Luteibacter rhizovicinus DSM 16549: one gene and its partner. The protein of the gene in region 1 interacts with the protein of each later gene in a pairwise test. Links are inferred from orthologs where the notes say so. Each region holds a gene or a part of one and is shown on either strand. Other genes may lie near its edges.

Region 1 (5,576 bases):
ATCATGCCGGGGATGCCCATCAGGCCTCCGGCCACCGTGCCGGCAAAGCTGGAACTGCCCAGCGCGCGCTGCACCCAGCTCGCCGGAATCAGGGCCTGAAGGGCCGAGCCCAGCAGCAGGCCCAGGACCATGGCCTTCCAGATGGCCTTGCCGTAAGCGACGGCATAACCCAGCGCGGCGCTCCACGACGGGTCGGGCGCGCTCGAGGCGTCGCCCATCAGGATCGACTTGCCGATGGAATGGTGCGACGCGGCGTCGAAGGCGCGTCCGTAATAGGGGAACCACTTTACGTAGAAGAGGCCAGCGACGGCCAGGAGGAGAAAGACGGACCAGCGCACGGTACGGGTACTACGCAGAGCGACAGGCATGTCATCCTCCCGGACATTCGTCTATGGTTATGCTGCCGCAGAATCCCTCCGTCGCGCCACCGCGACTTTGGTGGAGTTTTCCATGACTTGTACGCGCTTGACTGAACTTGCCCATGGCGGCGGATGTGGCTGCAAACTCGCACCCTCCGTGCTCCAGCAATTGCTTGCCGACAAGCCGGCCGCCATGCCGTTCGCGCAACTGCTCGTCGGCAACGAGTCGAGCGACGATGCCGCGGTGTGGCAGGTCGATGAAAACACCTGTGTCATCGCCACCACCGACTTCTTCATGCCCGTGGTCGACGACCCGCACGACTTCGGCCGCATCGCCGCGGCCAACGCGCTTTCCGATGTGTATGCCATGGGCGGCAAGCCGATCATGGCCCTGGCGATTCTCGGCATGCCGCTGGGCAAGATCGAAATCGACACGGTGCGGGCGATCCTCGCCGGCGGCGAAGCGATCTGCGCCGAAGCGGGCATTCCGGTCGCGGGCGGGCATTCGATCGACTCGGCCGAGCCCATCTACGGACTGGCGGCGATCGGGCTTTGCTCGCCATCCAACGTTCGCCGGAACACCGGCGCGAGACCAGGCGACGTGCTGATCCTCACCAAGGCGATCGGTGTTGGTGTGTATTCCGCCGCGTTCAAGAAGCAGGTGCTGCCGACCGACGCCTACGACGAGCTGATCGCGTCGACCACGCTGCTCAATCGCGTGGGTCACGAACTGGGCAAGCTGGATGAGGTGCATGCGATCACCGACGTCACCGGCTTCGGGCTGCTCGGCCATGCCCTGGAGATGGCGCGGGGCAGCGGCGTGCGTATCGCGATCGACGAGGCCCGTGTGCCGTTCTTCCATCAGGCCAAGGCGCTGGCCGAAGCGGGTTTCATTACTGGCGCATCGAAACGCAACTGGGACAGCTACGGCGAGGGCGTGACGTTGCCTGGCGAGCTGCCCCCGTGGCGCCGCGACCTGCTCACCGATCCGCAAACCTCGGGCGGCCTGCTGGTGGCTTGCCAGGCGGAACGCGCCGTCGCGCTGCGCGACATGATCGAGGCCGCGGGTTATGCGCGCGCCAGCATCATCGGCAGCGTCATGACGGGGAGCCCGGGTATCGAGGTCAGCTGACGCGCGGCCGGCGAGATGGCGGAAGAGCATGGGAGTCGAACCCACCCGAGACAGACTGGCTGCCTCACCCGGATTTGAAGTCCGGACGCCCCACCGGGGACGATGCTCTTCCATGGAGGGGAACGCTACGTGGTCGGGGCGAAAAGATCCAGATAACGCGGCTGAATCCTTCGCAGCGTGCCGCGCTTGAGCATGACGCCATGACGGTCGAAAAACTCCAGGATGAGGATGGCCACCTTCCTGCCGCAATCGAGCCGGTCGCGAAACGGCGCGGCGGTCAGCCATCCCTCCACATCCGTGGCCTCGATGTCCGCGGCGATCTGCAGCATCTCGTGCACCGTCGTGCGCAGGAAGAAATGGTCGTGGCTGATCTCATCCACATCGCCCATGCGCGTGGCGAGCTTCAGCAGCTGCCGAACGTCCGCCTCCGGTATCGACAGCTCGCGGCCGATGTCGCGCACGCGCGGCGGCCGGAAGCGTGCCTCACCGCCGAGCAAAGGCGCGACAGCGGCCCACTGGCGCTCGTGCGCCGGGCTCAACTGCATCACATGGCTGGCGAGGCGAACGAACGCACCATCGAGCCGCACCCTTCCTGAAAGATCGGCGTGCTGCAAGGCCATGGCGAAAGCGGAGGGGGACAACTCCGGCTTGACGACCTTGCGCAAGCCCTCGCGCGCCATGCCTTGCCGGTCGGGGTACGCCGTGTGGAAGCCTTCCAAACGTTCGATCACGGCGGTGACGAAATGCGCCCATGACATCGCCCCGATGGCGACACGCGCGTCGCCGGTCTCGAAGACCAGCGGTGAGAGGCTTGCAATCACGGCCTCCAGTGTTGCTGCCGATAACGCCCGGTCGCGAGCGAACGCATCGAGATCGCGCGCCGTCGAGGAGGCGTCGAGCAAGGCCGCGAGGCTGCGCTCGGGATCGTCGAGGCGCATCGCCGCACGCTCGGCTTCGCGCACCGGGGTTCGTCGATGCCTCTCGGGCGCGCGCAGATCGATCAGCTGGCCGCCACCCATCGTGCGCCGGGCCGAGACATCGCGCAGCACGAAGCGGTCGCCGACCGCGGCGGCGATTGGACGGTCCAGCACGAGTTGCACGTCGGCTGTCCGGCCGGGGCGCAGATGCTGGCCCTCGAGTGGAACGACATGCGCGCCGACTTCAGCGGCGCCGTGATGCAAGCGCACGGCGAACCACGGCTCGATCAGCTTCGACTCCGACGCGAGCAGGTGCAACCGGGCATCGAGTCGCATCGTTGGTGCATGAAGCAACGGGTCGACGACCATGTCGCCACGATGGATCGCATCCTTGGCGAGGCCGTCACCGGTCAGGTTGAGCGCGCAGCGGTCACCGGCGCGGGCGGTCTCCACCGGCCGGTTCTGCGCGTGCAGCGATCGCACACGCGCGTTGAGGCCGGGCGGGCTGACAGTGACCGCATCACGCACATGCACGACGCCGGAGAGCACGATGCCGGTGACCACCAGGCCGATGCCGGGCAAGGTGAACACGCGATCGACGGCGAGGCGGAAGCGTCCCGCGTGGCTGCGCTCCTCGAGGGAGCGTGCCTCGGCCATGAGTCGCTCGCGAAGCGCGTCGATGCCGTCGCCGGTGGCCGACGAGACAGGCAGGATATCGGCTGTCGCCAGGGCACTTGCCTTCGTGACGTCGCGAATCTGCGCTGTGACCTCGGCAAGGCGCTCGGCGGTCACCATGTCGATCTTGGTCAGCGCGATCACGGACCGCCGTGTGCCGAGCAGGTCGAGGATCGCCAGGTGCTCGCGCGTCTGCGGCATCACCCCATCGTCGGCCGCGACCACCAACAGCGCGATGTCGATGCCAGCGGCGCCCGCGACCATGGTATGCACGAAGCGCTCGTGGCCGGGCACGTCGATGAAGCCGAGTATCTGATCATCCGCCAGTGGCAGGTAGGCGAAGCCGAGATCGATCGTGATCCCGCGGACTTTTTCTTCTTTCAGGCGATCGCCATCGACACCGGTAAGCGCCCTGACCAGGGACGTCTTGCCGTGGTCGACGTGACCAGCCGTGCCGACGATCATGGCCGGGCAGCGAGAAGGGCGGTGGTGTCGAGCTCACCCAGTGCGGCGAGGAAGGTGGCTTCGTCCGCCTCATCCAGGCAGCGCAGATCCATGAGCAAGGCACCTTCGGACACGCGGCCGATCACCGGATGCGACAGCGCACGCAGGGCGGCGGCCAGGGGGTCGAGCAGCTCCTGGCTTCCGTGCGGACGAAGACGCAGCGCCGCACTGGCGAGCGTATCCAGCGGCAAGGCGCCGGAGCCGATCTGGCTCTGGCAGTCGCCGACGTCGACCGCGAACGCGGTGCCGACGATCTTCGCGACGGCGGGTAGCAGGCGTCGGGCCTGAGCGTCGATGTCGGCGTGGGGCCGGGAGAGATAGCGCAGGGTGGGCAGTCGTTCGGCGAGGCGGTCCGGATCGCGGTAGAGCGCGAGGGTGGCTTCGATCGCCGCCAGCCGGATCTTGTCCACCCGCAGCGCGCGCTTCAGCGGATTGCGGTTGATCTCGGCGATCAAGGCGCGGTCGCCGACGATGAAGCCGGCCTGCGGGCCACCGAGCAGCTTGTCGCCGGAGAACGTGACCAGCCGCGCGCCTTCGGCCACGGCCTCACGCACTGTCGGTTCCTTCATCAGGCCGTAGCGCGACAGATCGACAAGGCTGCCCGAGCCGAGGTCGTTGAGCAGCGGCACGCCTGCCGCGTCCGCGATGCCGGCCAGCTCGCGCGCACCCACTTCCGCGACGAAGCCCTGGATCCGATAGTTCGAGGTATGCACCTTGAGCACGAGCCCGGTGCGTTCGCTCAAGGCGTTGCGATAGTCGGCCGCATGCGTGCGGTTGGTCGTGCCGACTTCGACCATGTCGGCACCGGCACGCAGCATGATGTCAGGCATGCGGAACGCGCCGCCGATCTCGATGAGTTCGCCGCGCGACACGATCGCCTCACGACGCAGGGCGAAGGTGTTCAGGCACAGCAGCACCGCAGCGGCGTTGTTGTTGACGACGGTGGCGTCCTCGGCACCGGTCAGCTCGCGAAGCAGGCCGCGCACGTGATCGTCGCGCTCACCGCGTGAGCCGCTGTCGAGGTCGTATTCGAGGGCGACGGGATGGCGCATCGCGTTCGCCGCCGCGTCGACCGCGGCATCGGCCAGCACGGCGCGACCGAGGTTGGTGTGAAGAACGGTCCCGGTGAGGTTGAACAGCGGTCGCATGCCGGGCGCCTTTGCCGCGAGAAGGTCGCCTGCGCGCACGGCGAGTTCATCGGCGCCGGGTGCCACCGCCGGGATGGCTCGTAGCGCGTGGCGCGCCTCGTCGATCACCTGACGAATCGCCTCGGTGGTCGCGACACGCCCGTGGCGTTCGACCAGGGCGGCGGCACCGGTGGTCGCCAGGACGGTGGCGACGGCGGGAAGGTGGCGAAGGGCATGCGACGCGGGCTCGACCATGCCCCGAGTATTTACCCGATATCGTCCTCGCTGTCTCCCGTCAGCAGGAAGGGGTTGAGCGCATGGCGGGCAAAACCTTCCTCGCTGACCAGCAGGTCCAGGCCGAACGAGGCGAGATCGTCGGCGACGGGGTCCAGCTGCGTGTCGTGGAGTTGGTAGAGGAGCTTGCTGTACGTGTGGCATTCCGCACAGACCTCGGCCTTGACCACGCCGCCGTCGTCCTCGATGCCCCGCAGGGAAAGCTTGCGGGTGCCGGCGCAGGTCACGCAGACGGTGCGCGTGTGGTTCCAGGCCGTCGAGCACATCGAACAATGCAGATAACGCGTGCCGGGAATGATGCCGCTGGCGGTGATCACACCGGCAATGGATGGCGAGCCGCAGCAGGGGCAGAGCGAGCGTTCCTGCAGCAGCCGAAGGTCGGCGGCGGACAGGCGCGCCGCGGAGCCGGTGAAGTAGATCTGCAGGGCGGCGACGATGAAGACCGTGGCGCCGGTGTCGGCGGCGGGGATGTGGCCGCGGAGGAAGTGGGTGGCGAGGGTTTCGAGGGTGGTGGGATCGGCGGTGCGGAGGGTATCTATGAGGGCGAGGGTGGCTGGGGGGAGATCGT
Region 2 (3,884 bases), 720 kb from region 1 along the record:
TTGACGTTGAACGATTCGCGCAGGCGCTCGCACACGGCGGCCACGGACGGATGGCTGAGCATGTAGCCGATACGCAGGCCCGCCAGCGCATACGCCTTGGAAAACGTGCGGGTGACGATGAGGTTCGGAAAGCGTCCGAGCAGGTGCATCGCCGTGCTCAGGCCGGCGGCATCCACGTATTCGTGATACGCCTCGTCGACGACGACGAGCGTGTGCGCCGGCACCTTGCCGAGGAAATCCTCGAGCGCGGCATCGGTGAACCACGTACCCGTCGGATTGTTCGGATTGGCGAGGTAGACCAGTCGCGTCGAAGGCGTTACAGCCGCCGCTATCGCGTCGAGGTCGTGGCCATACGGTGCCTCCGGATGATCCGCAGGCAGGGCCGGCACGGCGACGGAGGGCGCACCGGCCGCGGCCGCGGCGATCGGAAACACCGCGAAGCCGTACTGCGAATGCACCACCGGGTGGTCGGCATCCGCGAAGCACTGCGCCAGCAGCATCAGCAGCTCATGCGAGCCGTTACCTAGCGTGATGCCGGACACCGGCACGCCGAGTTCGCTCGACAAGCGGTGCTTCAGCGCCGCGCCGAGCGGGTCGGGATACCGCCAGATGTCTTCGAGGACACGCGTGGCGGCGCGCATGGCGAGCGGGCTGGGACCCAGCGGATTCTCGTTGGAACCCAGCTCGGACAGCACGGCACCGAACTGCAGGCGCAGCGCCGGAAGATCATGACCGGGATCGTAGGCACGCAGCGCCGACGTCGCCCGGTTGGCGAGCGTGGCTGCATCGAACGCGGCGGTCATGGCAAGGCGACAGGGTAGGAGCCGAGCACGCGAACGTCCGCGGCGGCTGGCTTCATCTCGTCGAGTGCCGCCTGCAGCGCGGCATCGTCCACATGGCCAGACACATCGATGAAGAAGGCGTACTGCCACTTACCCGTATGCGCCGGGCGCGATTCGATGCGATTCATGCTGATGTCATGGCGTGCGAGCGGGCTGAGTACGTCGTAGAGCGCACCGGGCTTGTCCTTCACCGACACGAGCAACGACGTACGATCGTTGCCCGAGGGCGGGAAAATCGAACGGCCGATGACGAGGAAGCGCGTGGTGTTGTCCGAGCGGTCCTCGATCGGACCGGCGATGGTCTTCAGGCCGTAGACGCGACCTGCGGTCTCGCCGGCGATCGCCGCGGACTCCGGTGCGAGGCGCGCCATGCGCGCGGCTTCGGCGTTGCTCGATACCGGTACGCGCTCGGCATCCGGCAGGTTCACGCGCAGCCACGCCTGGCATTGCTGCAGCGACTGCGGATGCGAGTACACGCGCTTGACGTCCTTCAGTTCGCCGCTCAGCGAGAGCAGGTTCTGGTGGACGCGCAGCTCCACTTCGCCGCAGATGGTCGCCTTGGACACGAGGAACATGTCCAGGGTCATCTGGATCATGCCCTGCCCCGAGTTCTCGACCGGCACCACGCCGAAGTCGGCGTTACCGGCGGCCACTTCCTGGAACACTTCCTCGATGCTGCCCAGCGGCAGGCCGTACGCGGCGTGACCGAAATGCTTGCGCACCGCCTGCTCGCTGAAGGTGCCCTCGGGACCGAGAAAGCCGATCTTCAGCGGCTGTTGCTGCGAAAGGCAGGACGACATGATCTCGCGGAACAGTCGTACCAGTTCGGCGTTCGGCAACGGGCCGTCGTTGCGATCGATCACACCGCGCAACACCTGGGCTTCCCGTTCGGGTCGGTAATACTCCACCGCCGCCTTCAACGGGCCCTTGGCCCGGCCGACCTGCTGGGCCCAACGGGCACGCTCACTGATGAGCGACTGCAGTTGCTGGTCGATGCTGTCGATGCGCGTACGCGCTTCGACGAGCGTGGCTTGTTTGTCGGCAGGGGTCTTACTCATGGACGTCCAGGCGGCTAAGTGGTTGCAAATGAAACGGTTACCACCGCAACTGCCATGCTGCAGTGCGGTGACCCCCGACTTTAACCGTGCTTCGTCGCAAAGTCCCGCATGAAGTTCACAAGCACATCCACGGCCTCCTGCGGAACCGCGTTGTACAACGATGCGCGCATGCCACCGACGGCCTTGTGTCCCTTCAGTGCAAGCAGGCCCGCAGCCTCGGACTCCGCAAGAAAAGCCGCATCCAGCGCACTATCGTGCAGGGTGAATGGCACGTTCATCCGCGAACGCGCATTCACGGCAACCGGGCTGCGATAGAAACCGCCAGAGTTCTCGAATGCGTCGTAGAGGGTTTTCGCCTTGCGCGCGTTGCGCTCGCCCATGGCGGCGAGACCGCCCTGCGTCTCCAGCCATTCGAAAGTGAGACCGGCGAGGTACCAGCCCCAGGTGTTGGGCGTGTTGAGCATGGAGTCGTTCGCCGCGTGCTCGGCGTAGCGGAAGATCTTCGCCATCGGCCGCCCCTTGCGCGCCAGCAGGTCGTCGCGAATGATCATCACCACAAGACCGGACGGACCGATGTTCTTCTGCGCGCCAGCGTAGATCAGGCCGAACTTCGCCACGTCCACCGGTTCACTGAGGATGTTCGACGACATGTCGGCGACCAGCGGTACGTCCCCGACGTCGGGGACGTCATGGAATTCCACGCCGTGGATCGTCTCGTTCGGCGTGTAATGTACGTACGAGGCGGCGGGATCGAGGGTCCAGCGCTCGCGCGGTGGCAGGTCGAGGTAATGCGCGGCCTCGGACGTGCCCGCCACGCGGGCGTTGATGTAGGGCGCCGCTTCACGCACGGCTTTTTCACCCCAGTGCCCGGTGACGATGTAGTCGGCGCTGTCACCGTCGGCGGCGAGGTTCATCGGGATCTGGGCGAAATGCTGCGTGGCGCCGCCCTGCAGGAACAACACCTTGTAACCCACTGGTACGCCGAGCAGACGGCGCAGGCGCTCTTCCGCCGTCGCCGCCAATTGCATGAAGGCCTTGCCGCGATGGGACAGCTCCATGACGGAAGCACCCGATCCGTTCCAGTCGAGCATCTCAGCCTGCGCGCGCTTCAACACCGCTTCGGGTAGCGCCGCCGGTCCGGCGCTGAAATTCCAGGCTCTGCTCACTTCATCTCGTCCACGGGGAAGGTCCCCGCATTATGCCGCTCAAAAATGGACGAACAGCACCATGGCGATGCCCAAAGCGAGGATGGCTGCCGTCAGGATCAACCACCACACCTCGCCCCGCGGGCCAGCCATGTCCTCGGGAAGCGCAACCTCCGGCTCGGGCTCGGGCATGACCACCACTGGTTCGGCGGACCAGCCCGGCCCGTCGAGGACGAAGCGATGCGCGGCGAGCCCGATCTGGTCGCCAGGCTGCAGCGCGGCACGCACGACCTTGACTCCGTTGACCCGCACGGCATGCCGGGCGGGAACGCGCGAGCCATCGAGCATCAGCTCACCGTCGTCCCAGGACAGCACCAGCAGGGCCGCGTCGTTACCGGGCAACTCCAGCGGCAAGGCGCCGTGGGTGGCGCCCAATTCGAGGCGGTCGCCCACGGGGATGGTACGGCCCGACAGCGGACCGGCTACCGGGCGCAGGGCCACGGTGCAGCGGGCATCGGTCGGTTCGATCAAGTCGCGGGCGTCCACATCCGCATCGTCGCGAATGAGCATGCGGCAGTCGCCCAGGGACAGGCTGTCGCCGGCACGCAGGAGCGCGCGCTCACGCACGGGACGCGCATTGACGTAGACGCGGCCGGCCTCGGGGAATACGGACAGCACCAGGCCGCGACGGTCGCGATGGATGCGGACATGGTTGGCGGCCACCTGGCTCTCGGAAACGACGAGGTCGTTATCGTCGGCGCGACCGATCGTGAGGACGGGCCGTGACCAATGGAAATCACCGCGAGCCGAGCTGACGAATTCGATGCGCATGGAGGAAC

The links. Proteins that work in one complex are often made in the same cells at the same time.
Region 2: the proteins of selB (region 1) and serC interact in binary tests that used the Escherichia coli proteins (3 or more experiments, as listed by UniProt). The link is inferred for Luteibacter rhizovicinus DSM 16549 from one-to-one orthologs.

Annotation. Positions count from the first base shown.
Region 1 is NZ_CP017480.1:3,832,634-3,838,209, forward strand. Bases 1,083-4,082 are described here. They hold selB (selenocysteine-specific translation elongation factor), read right to left. Parts: upstream 3,549-4,082; coding sequence 1,617-3,548; downstream 1,083-1,616. Other genes in these bases: selD (selenide, water dikinase SelD), read left to right, coding at 1,083-1,491; selA (L-seryl-tRNA(Sec) selenium transferase), read right to left, coding at 3,545-4,082. Outside these bases: BJI69_RS17475 (permease), read right to left, coding at 1-368; more of selD, read left to right, coding at 451-1,082; more of selA, read right to left, coding at 4,083-4,969; BJI69_RS17500 (formate dehydrogenase accessory protein FdhE), read right to left, coding at 4,981-5,576. UniProt on the Escherichia coli protein: Translation factor necessary for the incorporation of selenocysteine into proteins. It probably replaces EF-Tu for the insertion of selenocysteine directed by the UGA codon. SelB binds GTP and GDP.
Region 2 is NZ_CP017480.1:3,117,420-3,121,303, reverse strand. Bases 1,024-3,884 are described here. They hold serC (3-phosphoserine/phosphohydroxythreonine transaminase), read right to left. Parts: upstream 3,067-3,884; coding sequence 1,981-3,066; downstream 1,024-1,980. Other genes in these bases: BJI69_RS14165 (FHA domain-containing protein), read right to left, coding at 3,106-3,876; pheA (prephenate dehydratase), read right to left, coding at 1,024-1,900. In the rest of the region: hisC (histidinol-phosphate transaminase), read right to left, coding at 1-803; more of pheA, read right to left, coding at 800-1,023. UniProt on the Escherichia coli protein: Catalyzes the reversible conversion of 3-phosphohydroxypyruvate to phosphoserine and of 3-hydroxy-2-oxo-4-phosphonooxybutanoate to phosphohydroxythreonine. Is involved in both pyridoxine and serine biosynthesis.